Regions from separate parts of the Cupriavidus sp. PET2-C1 genome, predicted to be linked through region 3. Evidence: predicted binding sites of a transcription regulator. Region 3 holds the regulator's gene; each other region holds the start of a gene.
What was found. The regulator FNR, encoded in region 3, switches genes on or off when oxygen is low (the NO sensors DNR and NnrR bind a similar motif). The targets are predictions, from matches to a motif close to TTGATNNNNATCAA.
Positions count from the first base shown of each region.

Region 1: the regulator FNR is predicted to act here: its motif matches at 5,695-5,708, upstream of hemN (oxygen-independent coproporphyrinogen III oxidase).
Region 2: the regulator FNR is predicted to act here: its motif matches at 1,690-1,703, upstream of ACX12D_RS25695 (universal stress protein).
Region 4: the regulator FNR is predicted to act here: its motif matches at 6,526-6,539, upstream of ACX12D_RS01435 (Kdo hydroxylase family protein).

Region 1 covers NZ_CM137259.1:4,188,012-4,195,222, reverse strand. Annotated here, with positions in the region: gene ACX12D_RS19065 (UvrD-helicase domain-containing protein) at 1-364, shown strand, start outside; gene ACX12D_RS19060 (intradiol ring-cleavage dioxygenase) at 642-1,409, opposite strand; gene ACX12D_RS19055 (hypothetical protein) at 1,399-2,031, opposite strand; gene ACX12D_RS19050 (response regulator) at 2,464-3,195, shown strand; gene ACX12D_RS19045 (ATP-binding protein) at 3,167-4,348, shown strand; gene ACX12D_RS19040 (ABC transporter substrate-binding protein) at 4,380-5,522, opposite strand; gene hemN (oxygen-independent coproporphyrinogen III oxidase) at 5,768-7,211, shown strand, end outside.
Region 2 covers NZ_CM137260.1:1,263,722-1,270,932, reverse strand. Annotated here, with positions in the region: gene ACX12D_RS25705 (sensor domain-containing protein) at 1-722, opposite strand, end outside; gene ACX12D_RS25700 (cobalt-precorrin-7 (C(5))-methyltransferase) at 964-1,653, shown strand; gene ACX12D_RS25695 (universal stress protein) at 1,819-2,670, shown strand; gene ACX12D_RS25690 (metalloregulator ArsR/SmtB family transcription factor) at 2,767-3,087, shown strand; gene ACX12D_RS25685 (YeeE/YedE family protein) at 3,102-3,536, shown strand; gene ACX12D_RS25680 (DUF6691 family protein) at 3,545-4,009, shown strand; gene ACX12D_RS25675 (cation diffusion facilitator family transporter) at 4,078-5,028, shown strand; gene ACX12D_RS25670 (Bug family tripartite tricarboxylate transporter substrate binding protein) at 5,265-6,224, shown strand; gene ACX12D_RS25665 (DHA2 family efflux MFS transporter permease subunit) at 6,369-7,211, shown strand, end outside.
Region 3 covers NZ_CM137259.1:2,606,021-2,613,231, forward strand. Annotated here, with positions in the region: gene scpB (SMC-Scp complex subunit ScpB) at 1-1,019, opposite strand, end outside; gene ACX12D_RS11795 (sulfite exporter TauE/SafE family protein) at 1,611-2,375, opposite strand; gene fnr (fumarate/nitrate reduction transcriptional regulator Fnr) at 2,674-3,399, shown strand; gene ACX12D_RS11805 (hypothetical protein) at 3,486-3,731, opposite strand; gene ACX12D_RS11810 (membrane protein) at 3,734-3,952, opposite strand; gene ccoG (cytochrome c oxidase accessory protein CcoG) at 4,023-5,522, opposite strand; gene ccoP (cytochrome-c oxidase, cbb3-type subunit III) at 5,578-6,507, opposite strand; partial or broken gene ACX12D_RS11825 (cbb3-type cytochrome oxidase subunit 3) at 6,583-6,738, opposite strand; gene ccoO (cytochrome-c oxidase, cbb3-type subunit II) at 6,742-7,211, opposite strand, start outside.
Region 4 covers NZ_CM137259.1:309,491-316,701, reverse strand. Annotated here, with positions in the region: gene ACX12D_RS01455 (acyl-CoA dehydrogenase family protein) at 1-56, shown strand, start outside; gene ACX12D_RS01450 (methyl-accepting chemotaxis protein) at 239-1,783, shown strand; gene ACX12D_RS01445 (GMC family oxidoreductase) at 1,828-3,507, opposite strand; gene ACX12D_RS01440 (coniferyl aldehyde dehydrogenase) at 3,800-5,221, shown strand; gene ACX12D_RS01435 (Kdo hydroxylase family protein) at 5,427-6,377, opposite strand; gene metK (methionine adenosyltransferase) at 6,639-7,211, opposite strand, start outside.

The sequences.
Region 1 (7,211 bases), 1.6 Mb from region 3:
GCGCCTGTCAACGCTGCACGCCTCCAAGGGGCTGGAGTACCCGCACGTGTTCCTGGTCGGCGTGGAAGAGGGCATCCTGCCCCACTGCCGCGAAGACGAAGACATGAGCGACGAAAAGATCGAGGAAGAGCGCCGCCTGATGTATGTCGGCATCACGCGTGCGCAGCGCAGCCTGCACCTGAGCTGGTGCAAGAAGCGCAAGCGCGCCCGCGATACCTACTCTTGCGAGCCCTCGCGCTTTATCGGCGAGATGAAGCTCGAAGAGGCGCCCGCGATCAAGGACGAGACGCCCGCCATGAGCCCCAAGGACCGCCTGGCCGGGCTCAAGGCCTTGCTGGGAACGCCCGGCAAGACCTCGGCATGACCTCGGCATGACCGGCCTCGGCGGGCGTTCCGTGCCCCATCCCGGTGCCAATCGTACAAAGTCGATACATTGGCCTACAAGCGGGACATGACCCCCGCCCGATGTCTGTCTAACATCGCCAGTGCCTGGCCCGACGTATGGACCAGGCGCCGCGCCGTTTCGTCCCTTCGGAGCGGCGTGGCCGGGCAACACGCCCGACTTCTTCCCTGTTCAGCGCCTCCGCACTTGGGTACGGGGGCGTTTTTTTAGGGAATCCATCCGCCAGATCCCGTGGCCGTCAGGCGCGCGCGATGCCCAGGGTGAATTCGCCTTCCAGCGTGCCGGCCGCGTCCCGCAGGCGGCGTACCCGCAGCAGGTTGGGGCGCGTGCCGGCAATGCCGTCCTGCGCGTTTTGCACGGGCGAAGCGCCTCGCGCGCGATACGCGGCATGCTGGAGATGCACCTCGCGGCTGAGCGCATCGTCAAAGAACAGCTGGCTGGTCAGTACCTCGGTCTTGCCGAGATGGATCTTCAAGTGGATATGCACCGCGCGCGGCGCGTACCAGCCCGGGTAGATCGTCAGGAACTGCGCGGCGCCATCGGCGCCGGTGGGTTGCACGCCGCGCAGGAAGCGGGCGGGGCTGGCGGGCAGGGCGCGCATGCCGCCGCCGTCCGGGCCCGGGCCAGGGCCGTCCGCAGGTGGCGGCGGCATGCTGCCCTGGTCGTAGCCGCTGTAGCTGCCGCCGGCATCGCAATGCCAGATGCTGGCCAGCGCGCCGGCCACGGGCGTGCAGCCGCGGTCGGTGTCCACCACGCGCAGCCGGAGCCGCAGCAACTGGCCCGGCCGGCCATCGCGGATATCGCTGCGCACCAGCGCCTGGTCGATATAGAACGGGCCCTCGGTCAGGGCCGGCGTGAGCAGGCAGGCGGCAGGTTGCGCGGCGGCGTCGCCCGCCAGCCCGATCAACCCGGCACCGAGTGATCCTCCCAGTACACCACCGAGGAAGCGGCGGCGGCTGCCGCTAGCTGCGATCGGGCCTGCGAGGTCGAGGGGCTTACTGGGCATCTGGCGCTCCTTGTTGGTGAAGCCCCGCAGCGCCGGGTACGCCGAATGGGCCGTTCGCGCCGAAGGCGCAGGGCATGGGCGCCGGTCCACGGCCGGGCATGGCGCCTGCCATGGCACCGGGGAAAGGGTGGGGGCCGGGGCCGAATGCGCCCCGCGGCGCACCCGCCAGGCGGCCCTCCGGCATGTCGCGCAGGCGTTTGCGCTGGCCGGCATCCAGGCTTTCTTCAAATGCGATCCAGCGATCGCGCGCAGCGCGGCGATCCTTGTCGAGCGCGTCGTGCAGGCGGTCTTCCCGCTCCGCGCGGGCGCGCAGCGACGACTCGGGCCCCTCTGGCTGGCCGGGGCCGCCTCCTTCGCGGATAAAGCGCGCCTGCAGTTCCAGCGCGTGCGCATGCGCTTCCCGCGCCGCGTCCAGGGCGGCTTGCCATAGGGTGGCCTGGGCGGGCGTGAGCGCCAGCGCTTCGCGCAGCGATGCGGGTGCCGCCGGGCGGCCGTGGCCGGCAATTGTCTGCGGGCTGGTCTGCAGCGCGTGCGCCGGCAGCGTCAAGGCGCTGGCGCCGCACAGCACGGCAAGGGACAACAAGGAGCGGATGCGGGGCAGCAAGGCTTGGGGCTGGGTCACAAGGATTCTCCATGGAGGTCATGCGGGGAGAGGCCCGGGATTGCCAACGTGATGCCGATGGTTTCAAGCATAGCGGGGGCGCCGGGCTGCCGTGGCCTGCCGGTCAGGAACTGGCACGCACAAAAGCGGCGGGATAACGACATGCCATAGTAGAAAGGCCCGCCCGCTGTTGCTTGAGCGCTTGGTCAGCGCGCGGAAGCAATGCCGTACAAAGCGGGCCGCCGGGCGCGCCGCTTTGTATCAAGCCCGGTACAAAGCGGCCACACCCTGCCTATCAGGCCGCCGCGCCGGGCTGGTAGAGTGAATCCCTGGCGGCGGCGGCTTGCCGGGCCGCCCTGATCGGCCCCGCCAATCCGCAGCAATACCGGCCTGCCGGCGCACCAACCTGCCGCGAACGACGCGGCGAACCGCTGCAAAGCACGACGAAACCCGATGGACCATTCTCCCGCCTCGCCCCTTCATTTGCTGATCGTCGACGACGATCCGCAGATCCGCTCCATGCTGGCCGAGTACCTATCCACCTTTGGCATCGAAGCCGACGGCGCCGAAGGCGGCGCCGCCATGCGCGCCGCCATGGCCACGCGCGACTACGACCTGGTGGTGCTCGACCTCTCCTTGCGTGGCGAAAACGGCCTGACGCTGTGCCGCGAGATCCGCGAGCGCAGCGATCTGCCGGTGATCATGCTCACCGCGCGCACCGAGCTGGCCGACCGCGTGGTCGGGCTGGAGGTGGGCGCCGACGACTACGTCACCAAGCCCTTCGAGATGCGCGAGCTGGTGGCGCGCATCCACACCGTGCTGCGCCGTGCCCGGGGCGGCGGCGTGAAGCGCCCGGCGGTGCCGGGCGGCCATGAACTGCGCTTTGGCAGCTGGCGCCTGAACACCACGCTGCGCCAGCTGGTGGATGGCGAGGAAACCGTGGTGCCGTTGTCCAATGCGGAATTCCGGCTGCTGCTGGCGTTCATCGAGCATCCGAACCGCGTGCTGGATCGCGAGCTGCTGATCAACCAGGCGCGCGGCCGCGATCTCGATGTCTTCGATCGCAGCATCGACCTGCTGGTTTCGCGCCTGCGCCAGAAGCTGCGCGACGATCCGCGCGACCCGACGCTGATCCGTACCGTCCGAGGCGAGGGCTATGTCTTCACCGGCGCCGTCGAAGCCTGAGCGCGCGGGCTGGGTGGCCCGCCACGACTCCATGTTCATCCGGCTGTTCCTGGTGATGGCCGCGATCATGCTGGCCGTGCACCTGCTCGGCGTCACGGTCATCGAGAGCGTGTTCCCGCGCCCGGGGCATACCGGGTTCACCTTCGTCCCCGGCGACGATATGCCGCCGCCCCCGCCTCCGGGTGAAGAGGGGCAGCGGGGCGCGTTCCCGCCGCCGCCGGATGCCGAGGCGCGCGCGGACAACGGCCAGGGCACAGCTGAGGCTCCAGTGCCGCCACGCCGCCCGCGCCGGGTCCATGGCCTCGGGCCGCCCCGCCTCGGGCTGCTGTTCCAGCTCGCTGCCATCGTGGCTGCCTCGTGGGTGGGCGCGCGTCTGCTGGCCAGGCCCGTCCAGCGCCTGGCCAGCAGTGCCGGCCAGCTGGCGCAGGATGTGCATGCCCCGCCGCTGGACGAAGACAGCGGTCCGGCCGAGGCCCGCGCCGCGGCCAAGGCCTTCAACCACATGCAGCAGCGCATCCGCACCCAGCTGGCGCAGCAATCGCGCTTCCTGGCTGCCGTGTCTCACGACTTGCGCACTCCGCTTACCCGCATGAGCCTGCGCATCGAAGGCGTCGACGACAACCAGGTCCGCTATCGCCTGCGCCAGGACCTGGCGGAGATGAACGGTCTGATCGATGCCACCCTGTATTACCTGCGCGAGCGTGACGGCGCCGCCGCGCCGCGCCAGCGGGTGGATGTGCATGCCTTGCTGCAGGCCGTGGTGGACGACGCCACGGAGATCGGCCAGGACGTCACCCTGTCCGGCGACGCCGAGCCACTGCTGGCCTATCCGGCCGAACTGCGCCGGGCCGTGGTCAACCTGGTCGAGAACGCGCACCGCTACGGCGGCAGCGCGCGCATCGAACTGTCCGACAGCGCCGAGCGGGTGGTGATCGATGTGTGCGACGACGGCCCCGGCATTCCGCCGGAGGAAATGGCACGCGTGCTGGAGCCGTTCTACCGGCTCGAATCCTCGCGCAACCGTGCCACCGGCGGGGTCGGCATGGGCCTGTCGATCGCCGCGGATATCGTTTCGCGCCACGGCGGCGAGCTCAGCCTGGCCAACCGGGCGGAAGGCGGCCTGCGGGTGCGCATCGTGCTGCCGCGCGCCTGAGCCGCGGGCGGCCCGGTGCCAGCGCTGCCGCTTACCGTGCCGTGCCGCCACCCATCGCCGCGAGCTGCACATACTGCGAGCCGCGCGAGCCGTGCGTGAAATCCAGCACGAAATCGCCCACGTCGACGCGGGCTTGCAGCGCGCGCCGCAGGTCCGCCGGGGTGGTCCCGCGCGGCGCGGCCAGCGCCGTGCGCACCAGCCAGGCCGCGCCGATATAGCCGGCCAGCGTGGCCGGCGAGGGGGGCTCGTCCAGGAACTGCTTCATCCGGCTCACGTGCTCCTTGACCACGCGCAGGGTCAGGTCCTGCGGCCCCGGGGCGATCTGCGTCAGCACGATGCCGCCGGTGTAGCCGGCGCCAAGAATCTCGCGTGCCGCCAGCGAGTTGACCGCCGACAAGCCCACCAGGAAGCCATACCAGCCCCGCGCCGCCAGTGCGCGGCCAAGATTGCCGTAGGCCAGCGTATCGCCCGCCACGATCACCGCGGCGGGGCGCGCGGCCGCGATGCGTAGCGCCACCGCGCTGGCGTCGCTGCCCCTGCCTGCATCCAGCGTGAGTGCCTGCAGTCCCGCCTCCTGCTCGGCCTGGCGCCGCCAGGGCGTGCCGCTGGCCAGGCTGCCGGCCGCGAAATCCGGCACCACGGCCAGCACCAGCTGCTTGAGGCCATAGCTGCGCAACTGCCGGATGGCCGCATCCAGCTCGCTGCGGTAGTCGGCCCGCGTGTACCAGACGTGATCCGCCGCGAGCGACAGCCCCGACAACGGCGCCACGATCTGCACGCCGCGCCGGGCCAGCTCGGGCGAGGCGGCCAGCACCGGCAGCAGGGCATCGCTGGGGCCGAACAGCAATTCAGCCCGCTCCCCGTCGACCAGCGACAGCGCCTGCGCGGTGGCCGCGCGCGGATCGGCTTCGACCTCGCGCACCACATGCACCACGCGCGGTTCGCGCGCGCCGGCGTTGGCCGCATCGAACATCACTTTGGCCCCCGCCAGGTAGTCGCGCGCCAGATCGGCCTGGGCGCCGCCCCGGTCCACCAGGTGGCCGATCACCAGCGGGCGACGCGGCGGCGCCTGCGCCAGCAAGGAGGCGGGCGCCAGCATGGCGCTGCCAAGTGCGGCCAGGACCCGGCGGCGCGGCGGCCGTGCGGGGTTGGCGATCAGGGAAGAAGCGTGCATGGGAATCCGCCAGGCCAGGTGCAGAGCAATTGCAGGAATTGCAGGAATCGCAGGAATCGCAGGAATTGCATGATTGGGGGAGAGCGCCGCGCAGCCTATACGGCCCAGGTGACGCTGGCATGACGCCGGGCATGTTCCGGTGCGTGGCGCGCAGCATGTCATGGGCCGCGGCTTGACCCCGGTCAACGCGGGCGCGGGCGGCGCGCCCTACGATGGGCCATCGAATCCACGACAAAGGCCGCCCCATGGCTGCGACTGCCCCCGCCCCGTTTCCCGACGCAATGCCCGTCCCCATTGCCGTATCGAGCCAATCCCGCACCTGCTCCGGCAATTGCGGCGCCGCCTGCACCGGCAAGCCGGCGGGACGGAGCGCGGCAGCGCCCGACCGGCATGCCTTGTCGGACTTTCGCGCGCTGGCGGGCCGCATGGATATCAACGGCCCGCGCTACACCTCATACCCGACGGCGGACCGCTTCCACGGCGGCTTCGGCGCGCGGGACTACCAGCAGGCGCTGGCCGATTGCGCTGCAAGCGCCACCCACGCCGCCAACACGGCCAAAGCCGCCGCGCCGCTCTCGCTGTACGTGCACGTGCCGTTTTGCGAGAACATCTGCTACTACTGCGGCTGCAACAAGATCATCACCAAGGACCACCGCCGCAGCGCACGCTACGTGGACTACCTGGCGCGCGAGATGGCACTGGTGGCGCAGCAGCTCGGCACGCGGCGCGAGGTGGTGCAGTCGCACTGGGGCGGCGGCACGCCGACCTTCCTCGATCCCGCCGAGATGCGCCGTGTCATGGACGCGCTGCACCAGCACTTTCACCTGCTGCCCGAGGGCGAGCACTCGATCGAGATCGACCCGCGCCGCATCGGCGACGCGCAGATGGCGCTGCTCGCGGAACTCGGCTTCAACCGCATCAGCCTGGGCGTGCAGGATTTCGACGCCGAGGTCCAGCGCGCCATCCACCGCGTGCAATCGCTGGCAGAGACGCAGGCGGTCGTCGACGCCGCGCGCCGGCTGGGTTTCCGCTCGGTCAGCATGGACCTGATCTACGGCCTGCCGCACCAGACCACGGCGCGTTTTGCCGCCACCGTGGAACAGGTGCTGGCGATGCGCCCGGACCGGCTCTCGGTGTACAGCTACGCGCACCTGCCGCACGTGTTCAAGCCGCAGCGGCGCATCGACGAAAGCGCACTGCCGGCCGCCGCCGAAAAACTCGACATCCTGGTCGGCACGATCGAGCAGTTGACCGGCGCGGGCTATGTCTACATTGGCATGGACCACTTCGCGCTGCCGGACGACGCACTCGCCGTGGCCCAGCGCGAGGGCCGGCTGCAGCGCAACTTCCAGGGCTATTCCACCCATGCCGGCCATGACCAGCTCGGCTTCGGCGTTTCGTCAATCGGCGCGGTGGCGGGCCGTTACGTGCAGAACGCCCGCACGCTCGATGACTACTACAGTGGCCTCGACGCCGGCGTGCTGCCGGTGATGCGCGGCTTCGCCATGCGCGACGAAGATCACTTGCGGCGCGATGTGATTGGCGCGCTGATGTGCAATGGCGTGTTGGAGATGGCGGCGGTCGAAGCGCGCCACGGCATCGATTTTGCCGTGCACTTCGCGCACGAGCTTGCGGAGCTGGCGAGGCTGGCCGAAGACGGGCTGGTGCGCTGTGAGCCTGGCCGCATCG
Region 2 (7,211 bases), on a different replicon from region 3:
TGCTGGGTGATGTCGGAGAGGATGACGATGGCGTGATGCCGGTCGCCGGTCGCGCTGACCAGATGGCGGACGGTGGCGCAGACCCAGAGCGCGCTGCCGTTGCGCGCATACACCAGGGCCTCGTGGCGCTCGCCGCCCGGGGAGGAGCGCTGGGCATGCAAGCGTTGCATCACGCCGGGATCGGTGAACTCGCCGGCCAGTATCTCGCGCGGGGTCTTGCCCGTCAGTTCGCTGGGCTTGTAGCCCAGCATGCGCGTGAGCCCGGCGTTGGCGTACACGATGTGCCAGTCGGCATCGACCACCAGCACGGCGCTGTCGATCTCGTCGGCGATGACCGATAGCAAAGGGTGATCGTCGCGGCTGGCATCCTGGTGGCTGGGCACCTTGACCAGCAGCGTGCGCAGCGTAACGTCGCCCAGGCGGGTGCTGGATTCCGCGACATGGCCAACGCGAAATTCGCCATCCGGCCTCAGGATCCGGACGGCGGGCAAGGGCTGGCCGCGCTGCGCGCCGGTATCCGGCAGCTTTTGCACGAGCGCCTCCACGTTCATGCCGAAGACCTGCGTACGGGATGCGCCATAGAGCGCCTCCGCAGCAGCGTTCAGGAAGATCACCTTGTTGTCCGTGTTCAGGATGAAGACGGCATCGGTGGCTTGCTCGAGCGAATTGCGGAACAACTGATGGGGGTCGGCTATGCTGAGCGCTTTGTCTCTATCTGGCATGAGTGAGGTAAACGTCGCTAACGACCGAGAATGCCTGCCTTGCCCGGTAGGGCTCGCGGGACATTGACTCGGCTCTGAAGCAGGTATCGGCATCCATGGATGGATCCTGAAGTACTTTTTTTTGTGCGAGGCAGCCCCCGGCGCCCGCCTCGCGCGCCGATGGCTTGGCATAATCGCGCCCTGTCTTGACGGGGCGATGCGCGCGCCGTCCCCATTTGCATCGATCGAACCGGGACTCTTCATGATCATCTGCGCCGGCGTTGGCCCCGGGCACCTCGACTTCCTGACCCACGGCGTGGCGGACCTGATCCGTGGCGCCGACATCGTGGCCGGCTTCGACACGGTCATCGACGTCATCCGGCCGCTGGTGCCGCCGGCGGCCCAGGTGGTCACCATGGGATACCAGGACCAGGTGGAACGGCTCGCCTGGGTTGCCGCCGAGCACCATGGCGGCCGGCGCTGCGTGGTGCTGTTCATGGGCGACATGCATTTCAGCGGATTCCAGTACCTGGAGCGGGTCGAGCGGGCATGCGGCCATCCGGTGGATACCGTGCCCGGCATCTCTTCGGCCCAGGTGCTGGCCGCGCGCGGCAAGGTTTGCTTTGACGAGACCACCTTCCTGACCTTTCACCGGCGCGGAGACCTAGCGCCCTTCAAGCGCCATCTGGTGCACGTGCTGGCGGACCAGCGCAACGCCATCGTGATTCCGCGCCCGTGGGATTTCATGCCCAGCGATATCGCCGCCTGGCTGGTGGCGCAGGGCGTGCCGCCCGAGCATCCGGTCGAGGTCTGGGAGAACCTGACGCTGGCCGATGCGGACTGGCGTGGCACGCTGGCCAGTTGCACGCTGGCGTTCACCGATATGAGCATCATGCTGATCCGTGCGCTGGCGCCAATGGCCAGCCAGATCGAGCCGCCGCCGCTTGCCTAGCCGCGCGCGCCGGCCGCGCGGGGTAGGCTCCCGGCATTGATCTGCCGCAATTCGCCCGCATTGCCCGCTTGCGCTGCCCCGCGCACGGAGTAGAGTCCATTTTCGGATACTCGGAAAAACGTCTGCAACTGTGTGCAGAGGTCTCCAGACCGGAGGGAAAACATCATGGATTTCAAGACCGTGCTGGTCGAGCTCGGTGCCGACCCCGGCTGTGCGGATCGCGTCAACCTGGCTGCGGAACTGGCGCAGCGCTCGGCCGGCCATGTGATCGGGGTGACGGCCACCGGCATGCGGCTGGAGCCGTTCCGGGGCGCGGGCGACGAGGCGGGATACTACGCGGAACTGGCCCGGCGCCAGTTGCTGGCGCAGGGCGCCGAAGCCAGCGCTGCATTTCATCGGGCCATGCGCGAAGCGGCGCCCGGCGTGGGGTTCACCCACCGGGTCATCGAGGACGACGTGGGCTGGGCGCTGGTCCAGCAAGGGCGGGTGGCGGACGTGGTCGTCCTGGCCCGCTTGCCCGGGCCGGAAACCATTCCCGTGCTGGTGGCGCAGACCCCGGAATATGTGTTGCTCAACGCTGGCCGCCCGGTGCTGCTGGTGCCGCCGGGCGTGCGGCATTTGCCCTGCGAGCATGTTGCCATTGCATGGGATGGTGGGCGGGAAGCCGCCCGGGCCGTGGCCGATGCGATGCCCCTGCTGCGCCTGGCCAAGCGTGTCACCGTGGTGGCGGCGTCCAGCACGCATGACGGCTCGGCGGCCCACGGCATGCCCGATGTGCCCGGTGCGCACGCCGGCCTGCGCGATCACCTGGCGCGCCAGGGCATCACCAGCATCATGCACGCCGTGCAAGGCAGCCAAGGGATCGGCGAGCTATTGCTGGATGCGGTGCGGCACTTGCAGGCCGACCTGCTGGTGGCGGGTGGTTATGGGCACGCCCGGTTGCGTGAACTGGTCACTGGCGGCACCACCCGCACCCTGATGCGCCGCGCCGGCATTCCGGTGTTGATGTCGCATTGAGGGTCGGTCTGGACTGGCATCAATATACTTTTTGATATAATATTCGGCCGTATATTGATTAGCAGGCCGGGGTCTCGCCCGGCCTATGCCGAACCCATGCAAGCGGCTTCTCCCTCCCTGAGCCTGGACACGATGCGCGCCGCCGCGGGCGACGCCACCGCCATGTTGCGCGCCCTCGCCAATGAAGACAGGCTGCTGCTGCTTTGCCAGCTCAGCCAGGGCGAGATGTCGGTGGGCGAGCTCGAAGCGCTGCTCGGCATCCACCAACCCACCTTGTCGCAACAACTCGGTGTGCTGCGCGCGGAAGGGCTGGTCAACACGCGGCGCGACGGCAAGCGGATTTTTTACGCGGTTGCCGATGCGCGGGTGCTGGCCGTGCTCGAAACGCTTTACGCCCTGTATTGCCCCACTGAATGAAGGAGCCACTGGCAATGACCATTGACTGGACACACTTCACGCCCTGGTCCGCGCTGAGCGGGGGCCTGCTCATTGGACTGGCCGCCGCCGCGCTCGTGCTGCTCAACGGGCGCATCGCGGGCATCAGCGGCATCGTTGGTGGCCTGCTGCGGCCAACGCGCGCGGAAGCCGGCTGGCGTATCGCCTTTGTGCTTGGCCTGCTGGCGGCGCCGCTGCTCTGGCGCCTGTTCGGCGCGCTGCCGGAGATCCGGGTCCATGCCGGCGCCGGCCTGCTGGCCGTGGCTGGCTTGCTGGTGGGATTGGGTACCCGCTACGGCGCGGGCTGCACTAGTGGGCATGGCGTTTGCGGGCTGTCGCGGCTCTCGCCACGCTCGCTGGCGGCCACCGCGGCCTTTATGGGGGCCGGTTTTGCGACGGTCTTTGTCGCACGGCACCTGCTCGGCGCGTGAGGAGCGACATGAACCGTCTTTCTTCCTTGCTGATCTCGCTGGCCTCTGGCCTGGTGTTTGGCCTCGGGCTGATCCTGGCCGGCATGGCCAATCCAGAGAAGGTGCTCGGATTCCTCGACCTTGCCGGGCGCTGGGATCCCTCGCTGGCGCTGGTGATGGGCGGCGCGATCGCGGTGGGCGTGGTGGCGTTCGGCATCGCCCGGCGGCGTGCCGTCTCGCTGCTGGACTTGCCCATGCAGCTGCCGGTGTCGCGCCGGATTGACCGGCGCTTGCTTGGTGGTAGCCTGTTGTTCGGTGTGGGCTGGGGGCTGGCGGGGATCTGCCCGGGGCCGGCGCTGGTGCTGCTGGGCGCGGGCGCATGGCAAGGCGCAGTCTTTGTGCTGGCCATGCTGGCCGGAATGGCGCTGTTCGAGTGGCTGGAATGGCTCGGACGCGGCCGCGCTTTACCCGGCAAGGCATTCACCGGGCGCTAATTGGGCATGAATCGGACGGTAGCCAGACGGTAGCCGGACGTTTGCCGGGCAACAGGAGTTATCCATCGATGCAATCTGATGAGGTCATTGACGAGGCCGAGGTAGAAACGCCGGCCAGGGCCCGGGCGGCGCGGCGCAGCACCTGGGTGAGCGTGGCCGTGAATATCCTGCTGACCTGCATGCAGTTGGTGGCGGGCGTGGCGGCAGGCTCCCAGGCGTTGATCGCGGATGCCATTCACTCGCTTTCCGACCTGGTCTCGGACTTTGTCGTGCTGTTTGCCAGCCACCATAGCCGCAAAGGCGCGGATGCCGACCACCAATACGGCCACCAGCGTTTCGAGACCGCCGCTTCGCTAGCGATCGGCCTGCTGCTGCTCGCGGTCGGCGTCGGCATGCTGTGGTCGGCTGTGCAAAAGCTGGAGCATCCCGAGTTGATCCAGCCGGTCAAGGGGGTCGCGCTGTGGGTGGCATTGGGCGCGCTGGCGGCAAAGGAATCGTTGTTCCGCTACATGCTTGCCGTGGCCGAGCGCGTGCGCTCCAGCATGCTGGTTGCCAACGCATGGCATGCGCGCTCGGACGCGGCATCGTCGCTGGTGGTTGCCGTGGGCATCGGCGGCAACCTGCTTGGCTACCACATGCTCGACCCTGTGGCCGCCCTGGTGGTCGGCCTGATGGTGACCAGGATGGGCTGGAAGTTCTCCTGGGACGCCCTGCATGACCTGATGGACCGTGCCGTGGATGCGCAGAGCATCGAGGCGATTCGCCAGGCCATGCTGGCCACGCCCGGCGTGCTGGGCCTGCATGACCTGAAGACCCGCAAGATGGGCGACGCGATCCTGGTCGATGTGCACCTGGAGATCGATGGCGCCATGACGGTCGAGGCGGGGCACCGTATTGCGGTGGAGGCGCGCCTCGCCGCCATGCAGATTCAGGACGTGCTCAATGTGATGACCCATGTCGACCCGGTGCGCGTGCCGCAGCGCCAGGCTGAGGACCCGGCGCGCGCAGGCGCGGCATGACGGCGGCCGCGCTTTCGTATTGCGCCTGCATTGATCTGGCGCCGCGATCAATAGATCGGTAAATGCGGATTCCCGCCATGAAGGCAGCCCCATATACTCGCGCTCACCAGGACGCGGCGCGCGGCTGAACCCAAGGTTGTGCGCGCTCTCCTGCGTAAAAGAAGCGAAGGCATCGGACCTGACCTAAGCGAGGGGAGACAAAGATGGAAAATAAACGGGCTGTTGCCTGTGCAGCCATGCTGGCCGCCGGCATCACCGGCATCATCGACATGCAGGGCGCGGCGCTCGCCGCCGATGCCTATCCGGCCAAGCCAATCCGTTTCGTGGTGCCATATCCGCCGGGCGGCCCGACCGACCTGATGGCGCGGCTGCTGCAGGCCAGCTTGCAGGCGCGCTTCAATATTCCGGTGGTGGTGGAAAACCGCGCCGGCGCCGGCGGCAATATCGGCACCGACGCGGTCGCCAAGTCCGCGCCCGACGGCTACACCATCCTGCTCGCGGCAAGCGGGCCGATGGCCGTCAACCCCACGCTGTACAAGGGCTTGCCGTTCAACCCGCAGAAAGACCTCGCGCCGGTGATCCAGATATCCGCGTTCCCGCTTGTGCTGGAAGTGCATCCGTCCAGCCCGCTCAAGGACGTGAAGGCATTGATTGCCGCGGCCAGCAGCAAGCCGGGCGACTACAGCTTCGCGTCCGCGGGCAACGGCACGCCGCAGCACCTGGTCGGCGAGCTCTTCAATACCGCAGCCGGCACCAAGATGCAGCATATCGGCTACAAGGGCGCTGGCCCGGCGCTCAACGATGTGCTGGGTGCCCAGGTGCCCGTCATGTTCGATATCCTGGCCAGCTCGCTGCCGTACATCAAGGGTGGCAAGCTGCGGCCGCTGGCGGTCACCACCAAGGCGCGCGTGCCGGCCTTGCCGGACGTGCCCACGCTGGCGGAAGCCGGCCTGCCGGGGTTTGAGTTCGTTGCCTGGCATGGCATTGCCGTGCCGGCAGCGACGCCGCGCGAGATCGTGCTCAAGCTCAACAGCACCATCAACACGATCTTTGCCGATCCGGAGTTCCGCAAGCGCTGGGAAGCCATCGGCACACCGGTGGTGGGCGGCACGCCGGAAGCCTTCGGCATGCTGATCCGCAGCGAAACCACCAAGCTCGGGAAGATCGTGCGCGATACGGGCGCCACGGTGGACTGACCAAAGCGTGGGCCGGGCGGGGGCGAACGTCCTTTGCCGATGCCCGGTATGATTGCCATCCTGGCTTGAAATGGCTTTCCGGTGGCAAAAAGGCGGTCCGCCCGCTTCGCCGCGCAGACCCGCATCCCCCGCACCCGCCGCTCCATGGACCACACGCAAACCCAGTCATCGTCGATGAGATTCCTGCCTTATCTCGTCGCGGCTACCTTCTTCATGGAGTACCTCGATACCACCGTGCTCGCCACGGCGTTGCCGCAGATGGCGCGCTCGTTCGGGGTCGGGCCGAATGATCTGAGCCTGGGCATGACGGCCTATATGCTGGCGCTGGCGGTGTTTATCCCGATCAGTGGCTGGATCGCCGATCGCTTCGGGTCAAGGACGGTGTTCGGCGGGGCGATCGTTGTTTTCACGGTGGCCTCGGTGCTGTGCGGCGCATCGAACGGGTTGTTCGCGTTCACCGCGGCGCGCGTGCTGCAGGGCATTGGCGGCGCGATGATGGTGCCGGTCGGGCGGCTGATCGTGGTGCGCAACACGGATAAGCGCCAATTGATCAAGGCCATTTCCACCATCACCTGGCCGGCCATCGTGGCGCCCGTGGTGGGGCCGCCCATCGGCGGGTTCATCACCACCTACGCCTCCTGGCGCTGGATCTTCCTGCTGAACGTGCCATTCGGCATTGCCGCGCTGATCGCCACCTTCATGATGATCCGCAACGAACGCGCGAGCGAGCCCAAGCCACTTGATATCGTTGGCTTCCTGCTCAGTGGCGCGACGCTCACCTTCGTGCTGTACGGCACGGAACTGGCCAGCCAGCAAGGCTCCAGCCTGGCAACGGCGGGCGCTTTCGTGGCCGCCGGCCTGGCCCTGGGCGTGCTTGCCGTGCGCCATGCGGCGGGACGCGAGCATCCGCTGCTCGATTTCACGACGCTGCGCGTGCCGACGTTCTCGGTCACGGTGATCACCGGGTCCGTCACCCGTATCGGCATC
Region 3 (7,211 bases):
GTGGACGCCCCCGGGACTTCGGACGCCTGCGCGCCGGAGGCCACTTGTACGTGGTAACCGTTGGCGGGCGTGTCCGTTTGCTCATTTGTTTCACCGTCTTCGACGGCTTGCTCCTCGGCTGTGTCGCCGGACTGCGCGCCGGCGGGGTCGGCGGACATCGGCTCGCTCGCCAGCTCACTGCCTGGCCCGGGCGTCGCCGGCACTTCCGACTCGGCCCCGGGCGCGGGTGTGAACCCGGCTTCCGCTTGCGCCAAAGCCTCCTTCCTTTCAAACGCATCCACCAAATCGGCGATGCCATCCGTGGCGCCGGCCGCAAGACCGTCGGGGGCAACCACGCTGGAAAGGGTCGGTTCACCCTCTCCGGCATCCGCCGCAACCAGAGCGGCAGCGCCGGCCTGATCATCGCCAGGTTCCGCGAATGCCTCTTCGTCGCTATCCGCCGGCACCGTGCCCAGCGCCTCGAAGTCAATCGGCTCCTGATTCAGCAGCGCGACCTGCGCCTGGGCCTGGATGTCTTCCAGCGGCGGCAATTCATCGAGCGTGCGCAGGCCAAGGTCATCAAGGAAGTTCTTGGTGGTGGCATAAAGCGCAGGCCGTCCGGGCACGTCACGGTGGCCGATCACCTCGATCCAGCTGCGATCCTCGAGCTTCTTCACGACTTCGGTGCTGACCGCGACACCGCGGATTTCCTCGATATCGCCCCGCGTGACCGGTTGCCGGTAGGCGATGATCGCCAGCGTCTCCATCACGGCGCGGGAGTACTTGGGCGGCTTTTCGGGATTCAGCCTATCCAGGTATTCACGCATGACAGGGCGGCTCTGGAAACGCCAGCCACTGGCCAGTGCCACGAGTTCCACGCCGCGCTGCTCCCAGTCGCGGCGCAGCTCTTCGAGCAGCACGCGAATGGTGTCGGCACCGACGTCGTCGGCAAACAGCCGGCGCAAGTCATTGACGCGCAAGGGTTCCTGCGCGCAGATCAGCGCGGTCTCGAGGACGATCTTCGCCTCTTGGGTATTCATGTTGATTGCGTGCAGCCTGTCTTTGCACCTGCGCCCCGGTTGATCCCGGGCGCACTGGAGATTGCGGGTTCAGCGGTAGGGATTGCCACCGCCATCTGGCCGCGCAGCCAACCGCATGCTTGATGCATGCCAGCCGTGCGCCTTCTTTTATTGCATCGGGTGCCGGACCTGACCGGCAGGAGATCGCCCGGCCACCGGCTTTATCTGCCAGTCGACGGAGCCCTTGCGTCGCGCCTTCCCCCTGATGTGGCGGACCTGTCCGGCGCGGCGTCTATCATCGAACGCGCCGGGTGCAAGAAAATACGGATATCGGGCCTGCTGGCCTATTTCACCCCGCCCTGCCGTAGCTGGTCTTTTGAACCGAATCTTGTGAACCGGACGGCGGATGGGGAACGGTCCCTGGCGCTGATGCCTGCCTGGGTGTTCCTGGCATGCATCCCTGAGCAGCGGATGCTACCTGACGATGCCACGATGAAGTACGCTGCGCGATATCGCTGTTCTTGCGATTGTATGGCATTCCCTGGCAAACCTGCAACCGATTCGCACAGCTACCTCAGCGAGGAAGTGACAGATGCACCACGAAACAGCGCTTCAGAAGACCAGACAGAATCCATGCGCGGCAAGCGTCTCAGGCAAAAGCAGCGCGCGCGCCACCCCGGCCAAGCCAAAGGCCACCACTGCAAGGCCAGCGCCAGCCCGCAACGCCGGGCGCCGCGAAAGCTGCCTGAGATAGCCGGACAGGCCCGAGATCACCAACAGATTCGGCAGGGTGCCCAGGCCAAACACGGCCATCACCAGCGCGCCCGACGCGGCATTGCCGGCCAGCAATGCCATGGCAAGGGCGCCGTACACCATGCCGCACGGGACCAGCCCCCAGGCTAGCCCCATGCCGTAGCGGCGCAGCAACCGGCCCTGCCCCTGCACCCGGGCCACAGCCGGCAAGCGCACCCCGACGGCGCCAAGGCCGCGCAGCAAGCCGCCCGCGCCACGGGCGGCGAGCCGCTCCAGCCAACCCGTACCCATGGTGCGCCCGCGCAACATCCACAAGCCCGACAACACCAGCATCACACTGCCGATCCCAAACAGCCAGCGCTGCAGCGGCAGGTACTGTGCCTTCCAGACGCCAGCACCAAGGGCGCCCAGCAAGGCCCCCAGCACCGCATACATGCTAAGCCGCCCGGCATGCATGACAAGCAGTTCCAGCAACCAATGGCCGGGACGCCGCAGCACCGTGGCAGGCACGCGCGCAACGCCGCCCTGCTCCGCCGCCAGCGCGATCCCGCCGCACATGGCGGCGCAGTGCACGCCGCCCAGCAAAGCCAGGGTAAATACGCTGATAAGCACGCCTATGGTCAACTTCTCCTCCCAATCACACAATCGCAACGCCCGGCGCGGTAAAATGCGTCGAACGCGCCCCCGCAGCTCCAAGAGGCGCTATCAACATGAGGCCTTGCGCCCGCGCACACCAGCGCGCTCGCACAACATGACGACGGGCACGGCAAGCCGCGCTGCACAGATAGCGCACTGCCGCAAGACCCGCGCGCCAGGCCGATGTGGATGGCGCTTCCAATCGACGACTCTCAACGTCAAGCTCTCAACTCAATGCGCCCGCCACATCGCGCTTGATTGACTGCGCTAAACCGACAGGCCCCAATTGCTCACCACCATTCCTATTACCGAGATGTCGCCCCGCTGCTCCACTTGCTCGCTCGGCCAGCTCTGCCTGCCCGTCGGCATGTCGCAGCAGGACCTCGAAAAGATGGATACGCTGGTCCAGGACCGGGTGCGCGTACGCAAGGGCGAAACCCTGTACCGCCTCGGCGATCCTCTCACCGCCGTCTACGCGATCCGCTTCGGCACGCTCAAGACCCACCTGACAATGGAAGACGGCCGCTCGCAGATCACGGGCTTCCACCTTCCCGGCGAAGTCGTCGGCCTTGACGGCCTCGGCGAGATGCAGCACGCGTCGGATGCCACCGCGCTGGAAGATACCGAAGTCTGCGTGGTGCGCTTCGGCGATCTCCAGACGTTGTCCAACGTCCTGCCTTCCCTGCAGCATCAGTTCATGCGCCTGATGAGCAAGGAGATCTCGCAGGACCAGGTCATGTTGATCACGCTCGGATCGATGCGCGCCGAGGAGCGGCTTGCCGCTTTCCTGATCAACCTGTCCGAGCGCTTGTCCGCGCGCGGCTATTCGGCCTCCGAATTCGTGCTGCGCATGAGCCGCGAGGAAATCGGCAGCTACCTGGGGCTCAAGCTCGAAACCGTCAGCCGCCTGTTCTCGCGCTTTGCGGAAGCCGGCCTGATCCAGATCCGCCAGCGCCACGTCAAGCTGGTCGACATGGTGGGGATCAAGCAGATCGTCAACAAATCCTGCTGACGTGCTCGTCGCGGGCCGCCCTCGCCCGCCGCGGCACGCCGCGATGCCGCGCCTGCTGGCCTGAACCGGCAAGGCGCGCATCGCAATCACTCCAGCTCGTCCGTGTCCGCCAGCCGCGTGGGCATGGTGTACAGCGTCAAGCCGCTCGACAGCGCGCACAGCACCCACGCGATCAGGAAGCCCACGGTGTAGACCGCCTCCCGCGATGCCTCGACCGGCTGGCCGAAGAAGCGCAGGTCACCGGGATCGACCATGGAGAATACCAGCGCGGTGGTCAGCCCGGCGACCAGGAAAGCGGGCCACAGCACCCACATCAGCCAGCGTAGTCTCATGATCACCTCGCTTGCGCCGCGACCGGCGCTGCCTGGCGTGCCGCGCTGCCCGCCTTCTCGACCACCAGGCCGTGGCGCGCCACCCCTTCCTCAATGGGTGGATCCGGGTGGGTCATAGCCAGCCAGATCGTGACCCCGCAGGCCACCATGGCCACGAACGGCCCACTCATCAGCAGCCACGGCCATGGCTCCTTCCACCAGGGATTGCTTTGCTGCGTCATCTGGCCTCCTCCTCTAGATCTAGATCGCGTATGTTGCGTACGGATTGGTGCATCCAGCGTCCCCGCCGCCTCATAGATTGCGCGGCACGATAAAGCTGGTGCTCTGTCGAATCTCTGCGCCATGGCTGCCCGCGCCCTCGTCGGGCACCGCGGTGACCGTGACCTCGATCTTGTGCGTGCCCTGCGCCGCGGCCTCGATCGGCACGCGCACCCGGATGGGAATCAGGCGATTGGACGTGGGTTCCAGGTTGCCGGCAGCGTGATCATATTCCACGGCCAGGCCCTTGAGCTCGCCGCTGCCCGCGCTGACGGCGACGCGCATCGGCGCCTCGGTCGTGTTGATCAGCTGCAGCCGGTACACGTTCTCGATCCAGCGCCCTTCCACCTCACGCCCCAGCGCGCCGCGGTCGCGGATGATATCGACCTTGAGCGGCGTGCGCATGGCCAGCGAGGCCATGAAGCCGGCGACCAGCGCCAGCCAGATCACCGAGTAGATCACCGTGCGCGGCCGCACCAGGCGCTTGCGCGCCACGGTCTCGGAGAGCGCGCTGCGCATGGCGTTCTCGGACGTATAGCGGATCAGCCCGCGCGGGTAGGCCATCTTGTCCATGACCTGGTTGCAGGCGTCGATACACGCGCCGCAGCCAATGCAGTCGTACTGCAGGCCATCCCGGATATCGATGCCAGTGGGACAGACCTGCACGCAGATGCTGCAATTCACGCACGAGCCCAGCCCGGCGGCCTTGTGGTCCGCCTTGCGCGAGCGGCTGCCGCGCGGTTCGCCGCGGCCCACGTCATAGGTGACCACATAGGTGTCGCGATCCACCATCACGCTCTGGAAGCGCGCATACGGGCACATGTACTTGCAGACCTGCTCGCGCATGAAGCCGGCGTTGCCCCAGGTGGCAAACGAGTAAAACAGCATCCAGAACGTCTGCCACGGGCCCAGCGAGAGGCTCAGCACCTGCGCGCCGAGCGTGCGAATGGGCGAGAAATAGCCGACGAAGGTAAAGCCCGTCCATAGCGCGATCACGATCCAGAGCGTGTGCTTGGTGGCCTTCAGGCGCAGCTTGCGCGCGCTCCAAGGATCGCCGTCCAGGCGGATGCGGGCAAAGCGGTCGCCTTCCACATGCCGCTCGATCCACATGAAGATCTCGGTGTACACCGTCTGCGGACACGCGTAGCCGCAGAACAGCCGCCCCGCGATCGCCGTGAAGAGAAACAGCGACACCGCGGAGATCACCAGCAGCACGGCAAGGTAGATCACGTCCTGGGGCCACAGCACCAGGCCGAATATATAGAACTTGCGCGCGCCGAGATCGAACAACATGGCCTGGCGGCCATTCCACTGCAGCCAGGGCATGCCATAGAAGAACAGCTGGGTCAGGACCACCATCCAGACCCGCCAGTTCGAGAACGCACCCGACACCGAGCGCGGATAGATCTTGCGGCGGACTTCGTACAGGGTCTCGTCCGACGTTTCCGCGTCCGCCGCGCCAGGCGTGGGCGCTCGCAGCGGTGCCCACGCGGCCCCGTTCCTTTGAAGCGGCTCCGGTCCGGGGGCGTTCATGAGCGAACACCCCCGCCGCGGTGCCGGCCCGGCTGACAAGCACAAGCGTGGTGGCTCATTGCTTGCCCCCCTCGCCTGCACCGCCACCGGTGTTGGACAGGCCCCAGACATAGGCCGTCAACATGCGGATACGCTCCGGCGTGAGGATTTCCTCGTGCGCCGGCATATGGTTGTTATGGCCCTTCAGGATGGCGTCGACGATGTTCGCCTCCGAGCTGCCGTACAGCCACACGCGGTCCGACAGGTTAGGCGCGCCAAGCGCCTGGTTGCCCTTGCCGGTGGAGCCATGGCAGGCCGCGCAGGTGGACTTGAACGTGCTCTCGCCGCGCGAGGCGCGGATCGGATCGTAAGACAGGCCGGACAGCGAACGCACGTATTGCGCCACGTCGCCAGCGAGCTTGCCGTCGATGGTCGAGGCGAACGACGGCATCACGCCGTTGCGGCCCTTGGTAATGGTCTGCGTGATGGTCTCGGGCTCCCCGCCGTACAGCCAGTCGTTGTCGGTCAGGTTGGGAAAGCCGTGGCTGCCGCGCGCATCGGAGCCGTGGCATTGCGCGCAGTAGTTGAGAAACAGGCGTTGCCCGATCTCGCGCGCCGCCGGGTCGGCCGCCACCTGCTTGACGTCCATCTGCATGTACTTGCCATAGACCTCGCGCTGCAGTTGCTCGGCTGCCTGGCGGTGCGCCTCCAGCTCAACCCGGCTGGAGGTCTTGAGCACGCCGGCGTAGGAACCCAGGCCGGGATACAGCACCAGGTAACCCAGGCCAAAGATGCATGCCAGCAGGAACATCCACATCCACCAGCGCGGCAACGGGTTGTTCAGCTCGCGCAGGTCGCCGTCCCACACGTGGCCGGTGTCCTCAGGGGCGCCCACAACCTTGGTGACCTTGCGCTGGGAGAACAGCAGCCACACGCACCAGACGATGCCGACCAGCGCGATGGCGGCAATGTAGTAGCTCCAGAAATCCGTGAAGAAGTCGCTCATGACTCAGTGTTCCTGCTTGGTGTTGTTTGCGCCGCCGGCATGACGCGCGACGCGGTGGCCGGCATCGGGGCGGGCGTCTTGGCATGCAGCCAGCGGCTCGTCGGGCAAGGCGAACGGCAGCATGGCCGACTCCTGGTTGGCCGCCTTGCGCCCGGACGACCAGGCCCACCAGCAGATGGCGATGAAGGCAGCCATCGAGACCACGGTGGAAAACGCGGTGAGCATTGCCATGGCTTACTCCTTGGCCGGCGTGGCCGCGGGCTGCGCGGCGGCCGCGGTATCGACCCGCACATTGCGCTTGGCGATCCCAAGCTCCTGCAGGTAAGCGACCATCGCGTCTTCCTCGGTCTTGCCGGCCAGCGTGGCAGGCGCCTGCTCGATCTCGGCGTCGGTGTACGGCACGCCAAGACGGCGCAGCGCACGCATGCGGTCGCGGACGTCATTGGTCTGCAACGGCGTTTTCTCCAGCCACGGGTAGGACGGCATCACCGATTCGGGCACCACGTCGCGCGGATTGCGCAAGTGGATGCGCTGCCAGTCATCGGAGTAGCGTCCGCCCACGCGCGCCAGGTCGGGACCAGTACGCTTGGAGCCCCACAGGAAGGGATGGTCGTAGACCGACTCGCCCGCCGTGGAGTAATGGCCATAGCGCTCGACATCGCCCTGCAACGTGCGCACCTGCTGCGAATGGCAGCCCACGCAGC
Region 4 (7,211 bases), 2.1 Mb from region 3:
TGGAAGGCGACGACGCCGCGCTGGCGCGGGTGATCGCACGGGCCTGGCCGGCCTGAGGCGCGCGGCTGGGCCGGACGCCTCGCCACGCTTTTTCCGGGTCATCGCGCTACAGGCGGCGCCGGTCCTGCCGTAAACCCCTTGGTATTAATGTCATTCACTTAATACATAAGTGCGCATTCATCCCCATTAAATGACCAAGCGGCGCGCCCTGCTACACGCCGGGTGCCGACATCCCGACATGAACATCAGCCAACGCCTGTTGCTTTCTTTATCCCTGGCCCTGCTCGCCTTGCTCGTTGTGGGCCTCGGCGGCATCTGGCAACTCAGCGAGTCGGAACAACGTTTCGAGTACTTCAACGACAACACGCTAGGTAGCGTACGCACCTTGGGCACCCTCAAGGACAACGTCAACGCCATGCGTATCTCGCTCTACAGGCACGCCATGAGCGACGACCCCAAGGCCAAGGCCGAAGCCGAAGCCGCCCTGGCCCGCGCCGACGAGAAGTTCGACACCACCGCCGCAAAGTATGAGCGCGACGACATCAGCGACGATACCGACCGCAAGATGCTCGAAGCCGAGCGCGCCGCGATCAAGCGCTACCGCGCCGAGCGTGCCCTCATGCTGGAAAAATCACGCGCCAACGATTTCGCCGCGGCCCACGCCATGCTGGTGAGCGGCGAACTGAACAATGCATCGATCGCCTTGCGCAAGGCAATCGACGATCACATCAACTATAACGGCGACCTGGGCGAGCTCGCCGTGACGCACAATCGCGAGCAGTACACCACGGCGGTTCGCGTGTTCTCGGCGGTCATCGTCGTGGCGGTGCTGGTCACCGGCTTGCTGGCCGTGACGCTGTATCGCCGCATCCACGGCAGCCTGTCCGAGATCGAGCAGACCCTGGAATACGTCAGCGGCTCCCTGGACCTGGAACGCCGCGCGCCGGTGGGCCGCCTGGACGAGATCGGCCGTACCGCGGCTGCCTTCAACCGCCTGCTGGAGCGGGTAGCCGTGGCGCTGCGCGAGGTGCGCCATTCGACCGACTCCGTCGGCGTGGCGGCACGCCAGATCGCCGCGGGCAATACCGATTTGTCGGCACGGACCGAACAACAGGCTGCCTCGCTGGAGCAAACCGCATCGAGCATGGAAGAGCTGACCACCACCGTGCGCCAGAATGCCGACAACGCGCGCCAGGCGAGCGGCCTGGCCGGCAATGCCGCCAGCGTGGCCGAGCACGGCAGCACCGCCGTGCAGCAGTTGGTGCAGACCATGGGCGCGATCAGCACCAGTTCCAACCGCATCGCGGAGATCACCAGCCTGATCGAGGGCATCGCCTTCCAGACCAACATCCTGGCGCTCAATGCGGCGGTGGAGGCCGCGCGCGCCGGCGAACAAGGCCGCGGCTTCGCGGTGGTGGCCGGCGAGGTGCGCAGCCTGGCGCAGCGCTCGTCCAGTGCCGCCAAGGAAATCAAGGACCTGATCGACAGCTCGGTCAACACCGTGCGCACGGGCTCGGCGCAAGCCGAGGATGCCGGCAAGACCATGAGCGAAGTCCAGAATGCGGTGAAGCGCGTATCGGACATCATTGCCGAGATCGCCGCGGCCTCCGACGAGCAAAGCGCGGGCATCGAGCAGGTCAACCAGGCCGTGGGCCAGATGGACGAAGTCACGCAGCAAAATGCCGCGCTGGTGGAAGAAGCGGCGGCCGCCGCGCAGTCGCTGGACGACCAGGCCGGCAAGCTGCGCGACACGGTATCGACCTTCCGCCTGGCTACGGCCTGAGCGCGGGTGTGAGGGGCGGGGGGCGGCCCCCCGCCCCTCGCACCTCACACGGCCAATACCTCCGCCATCCGCAACACCACGCGCGGGCCGTGCCGGATCAGGTCATGCGCACGCTCGCCGATCATGATGGCCGGCGCATTGGTGTTGCCGCCAATCAGCGTTGGCATGATCGACGCATCCACCACGCGCAAGCCTTCCACGCCCCGCACGCGCAGCTGCGGATCGACCACCGCGTACTCGTCCATGCCCATGCGGCACGTCCCGACGGGATGGTAGATGGTGTCGGCGTGGGCGCGGATCATCGCGCGGATCGCGCTGTCGTCGCCGCCATCGGCCGGCAAGTGCGCCGAATACAGCTCCTTGCCGCCGAACGCCGCCAGTTGCGGCTGGGCCAGGATTCGGCGCACGATCCGCACGCCGGCCACCAGGCCGTCGAGATCCCGCGGATCCGACAGGAAGCACGGGTCGATCATCGGCGCCTCGCGGATATCGGGCGAAGCCAGCCGTACCTCGCCCCGGCTTTCCGGGCGCAACACGCAGACGTGGCAGGAATAGCCATGGCCCAGGCGGATTCGGCGCATATGGTCGTCGGCCAGGCCGACCACGAAATGCAGCTGCAGGTCCGGCTCGTCCAGCCCGGCGTGGCTCTTCAGGAAGGCGCCTGCCTCGGCAAAGTTGGAAGTCAGCATGCCGGTGCGCTCGCGCCGGTAGCGCAGTATCTCGGCCAGCAGGCGAAACACGCCGCCCACCGAGATGCCGAACAGCTCGGACGCCGCCACCCGCTTGTGCACGATGACGTCGAGATGGTCCTGCAGGTTGGCGCCCACGCCCGGCAGGTCGTGCACCACGGGAATACCTAGCTCGCGCAGATGCGAGGCAGGGCCGACGCCCGACACCATCAGCAGTTGCGGCGAGCCGAACGCGCCGGCCGACACGATCACCTCGCGGCGTGCCCGCAACAGGGTCTCGCGGCCATCCAGGCGCGCCACCACCCCCACCGCGTGGCGGCCCTCGAACGCGATGCGCAGCACCTGCGCGCCCGTCATCACGGCCAGGTTCTCGCGCCCGCCATTGTTGGCGCGGTCGGCGGCGTCGCCGCGGTGCAGGTAGGCGCGCGCGGCATTCCAGCGCTCGCCGCCATGCTGGGTCACCTGGTACCAGCCAGCGCCCTCCTGTTCCACGCCGTTGAAGTCGTCGTTGCGGCGATAGCCGGCCTGCTGGGCTGCCTCGATAAAGCGCTGGCCAAAGGGATTGGGCGTGCGCAGGTCCGACACATGGAGCGGGCCGCTGCCGCCGTGCCAGGGATCGTCATCGCGCCCGGTCACGCGCTCATTGCATTCGGCCCGGCGGAAATAAGGCAGCACATCGTCCCAGGCCCAGCCGTCGCAGCCGGCCGAAGCCCAGCGGTCGTAGTCAGCCGGCGTGCCCCGCGTGTAGATCATGGCATTGAGCGAGGAACTGCCCCCCAGGCCGCGCCCGCGCGGCTGGTAGCCACGGCGCCCGTTCAGCCCGGGCTGCGCAACGGTGCGATAGCCGTAATTATGGCTGCCGGCACGCGGCAGCATGGCCGCGCAGCCCGCCGGCGTCGACACCAGCACATGGTGATCGTGGCCGCCAGTCTCGAGCACCGCCACGCTGTCGCTGCCGCTGTCGGCCAGCCGCCCGGCCAGGGCACACCCCGCCGAACCGCCGCCAACGACGAGATAGTCAAAGGTGGTTTCCATCCGTCTCCCCGCCTGGTCCGAGGTCAGTGTGCCGGGGTTGCGCCGGACGCTTTGGCAGGCCGCGCATGCCGGTCAACCCGGTCTGGCCGGCACGCCGAAAGCATGCCGCGAAATCAGTGTAGGGCTTTGCCAGGGCACTGGAAAGGGCGAAGGAGGGTCGGTGAATACGGTTGTTTGAAGCGCGCGGCTAGTGGCCGGCGTCCATTGTCAGGCGCCGCCGCGTGGCATATGGTGCGGGGATCTAAACGCCGCGCGCGCCAAGGGCAGCGCACGGCCCCAAGGAGAGCGCAACATGAGAGAAGTGCCCGAGATTTCATCCGTATTCGACGCCATGCGCGCCGCCTCGCGCCGCGACCAGGCCCCGGCCTGGGCCGTGCGCGCCGACCGGCTGCGGCGCCTGCGCAAACTGGTGACCGGGCACATGGACGAGATCTCGCAAGCCATCAGCGCCGATTTCGGCAACCGCCCGCGCCAGGAAACCGCACTGCTCGAAGCTTTTCCCAGCGTGGCCGGGATCGACGATGCGCTGCGTCATGGCAAGCGCTGGATGCGGGTGCGGCGCGTGCGCACCGGGCTGTGGTTCAAGCCCGCCACGTCGCGGCTGATGCCGCAGCCGCTGGGCGTGATCGGCATCGTGGTGCCGTGGAACTACCCGCTCTACCTGACCGTGGGCCCGCTGGTGGGCGCGCTGGTCGCGGGCAACCGCGCCATGGTCAAGCTCTCCGAGTACACGCCGCGCTTCGCCGCGTTGTTCGCGCGCCTGGCACAACAGGCCTTCGCCCCCGACGAGATCACGGTGATCAATGGCGACGCGGAAGTAGCGAGCGCTTTTTCCGCCCTGCCCTTCGACCATCTGCTGTTCACCGGCTCGACCCAGGTCGGCCACCATGTGATGCGTGCGGCGGCCGCCAACCTCACGCCGGTCACGCTGGAACTGGGCGGCAAATCGCCGGCCATCGTCGGCCCCGGCGCCGACCTGGAACGCGCGGTCGAACGCATCCTGGTGGGCAAGCTGCTCAACGCCGGCCAGACCTGCATCGCGCCAGACTATGTGCTGCTGCCCGAGGCCCTGCGCGAGCCCTTCGTCGAAGCCGCCCGCGCCTGCGCCGCCCGCCTCTATCCAGACCTGCCGGGCCAGCCGGGCCATGCCGGCAACCCCGACTACACCACCATCATCAGCCCGAGGCACTTCGCGCGGCTGGACAGCATGGTGAGCGACGCCGCCCGCGCCGGGGCGCGCGTGGTGCCGCTGTCACAGCTGCCATCGGACCCGGAGCGCCGCCGCCTCGCGCCGGTGCTGTTGCTGGATGTCCCCGCCGACGCCACGGTGATGCGCGAGGAAATCTTCGGCCCGGTGCTTCCGCTGGTGACCTACCGTACGCTGGAAGAGGCGATCGGCTACATCAACGCCCGCCCACGCCCGCTGGCGCTCTACCTGTTCGAGAAAGACCGCCGCACGATCGACCACGTCATGGCGCAAACCGTGGCGGGTGGCGTCAGCATCAACGAAACGCTGCTGCATATCGCCCAGGAAGACCTCCCCTTCGGCGGCGTGGGCCCCAGCGGCATGGGCGCATATCACGGCCAGGCGGGCTTTGAGACTTTCTCCAAGCTCAAGCCGATCTTCCACCAATCCGGCATCAATGGCGCGGGGCTGCTGAAGCCACCCTATGGCAAGCGCTTTGAAACGATGATCAAGCTGCTGATGCGCTGAATGGCAGGGAAAACCTGCGGCGCTGAACAAAGCCGCCGAACAGGCCAAAGCCGCGCGCGATGACGAGGTCTGTCTCTCCCACTCCCCTCAGGGGGAGAGGGCCGGGGAGAGGGGTGGCTTAGCTAGGAGCCACTGGAAGCGGAGCCCTTGGTCTGGTACAGCACAACGGCGTAACTACCACCCGCCCCGCAGCTCAAACCAAACCTCAGCCCACCACCATTGGCCGCCCCAGCATCCTCGCCAGCACGGCCTCGGGCGAATGCGTATGGTCTGAGATCGCTTTTGGCGACAGGTAGTAAGTCTGCTCCATCATGGCCCGGCCCCGCATAGCCGCATGCAGCACCTGGTCGCTGAATACGATCCAGGTCGACCCGGGCGGGAACTGAAATTCCTGCTGCGGCACATTGGCCTGATACTCCAGGTCGGCCTTCGCAAGATCGTGCAGCTGCAGCATCCGATGGTCGTACTCCGAGCGCCGGCGCTTGGTGATGTGCAGCATCTCCATCACCCGCGCCTGCCCCGGCCACATGCCCTTGGTCTTCGGCACGAAACGCTTGGCGAAATCGCCAAACGGCTCGCCCACCCGCCACACGCGCGGCGCCTGCGGGTCAATGTTGTGGAATACGCGCAGCAGCCGCTGGCCCAGCATCGGGTTGGACGGGAAGGAATCCACATGCAGCCGCGTGTCGTCCTTGCGCCAGCTCACCGGCCGCCCGGCGATCTCGCTCGGGCGCAGCGAGGTGCCGGCGCGCACCATATGCGGGCCATATTCAGGGAACAGGCTGAGCACCAGCTTCTCGCTGTACTCGGCATAGCGGCGAATCAGCACGTACAGGTCTTTCAGGTCCTGCTCGCCGCCCGTCGCACCGCGCACGGCCTGGTCGTTGGCGCGCAGGTTGATGTTCTTTGACTTGCCGTCCGACCAGCGGCTGTCCAGGAAACGCGCCTCGCCAGGCTCGAACTGGAAGCGCAGCTGGGGGAAGAACAGCACGGCGCCCTGCTCCAGTTCGCGGCGCAACCCTGCCTTGGTGCCGGCATCGAGCTGCGGAGCCCACTCGGTATAGGGCTGGGGCCGGATCAGGTTGAACGCGGGCGCGGCCGCCCCGGGCGCAGTGGCGGGGGTGGGCGTAGGGGTAAGGGTCGAATCAAGTGACATTGGGCATCCTCGGTATGCGGGCTCCGGCGGTCTTGGGCGCGCATGCGCGCACCGCGGCAGGCGAACAAAGCGCCACTCGCCGGGCCGCCTTGCCATCCCGCGATTCTACCCTCGCGGCCATGGCGCGCCACGCCCTGCCCTGCCCCGCTTGATCCAGGACAAGGCCGTGGCAAGCCAGGAATGCCACCGCGAGCGCGAAAAAAAACACCGCCCGAAGGCGGTGTTGGGCGGTGCTTTTCGGATGCGAGGTTCGCGGCAGCCTTACAGGCCGGCAGCAGCGCGCAGCAGCGCGACCTTGTCGGTTGCTTCCCACGAGAATTCCGGCTCTTCGCGGCCAAAGTGGCCATACGCAGCGGTCTTCTCGTAGATCGGGCGCAGCAGGTCAAGCATCTGCACGATGCCCTTCGGGCGCAGGTCGAAATGGTCTTGCACCAGCGCGGCGATCGCCTCGTCGGAGATCTTGCCCGTGCCTTCGGTGTACACCGTCACGTTGATCGGGCGTGCCACGCCGATGGCGTAGCTGACCTGCACCTGGCACTGGCGCGCCAGGCCGGCGGCAACCACGTTCTTGGCGACATAGCGGGCAGCATAGGCTGCCGAGCGGTCGACCTTGGACGGATCCTTGCCAGAGAAAGCACCGCCGCCGTGGGGCGAAGCGCCGCCATAGGTATCGACGATGATCTTGCGGCCGGTCAGGCCGCAATCGCCCTGCGGGCCGCCGATGACGAAGCGGCCGGTCGGGTTCACCAGGTACTTGGTGTCCTTGAGCATCTCGGCCGGCAGCACCGGCTTGATGATTTCCTCGATCACGGCTTCGCGGATCTGCGCCTGGGT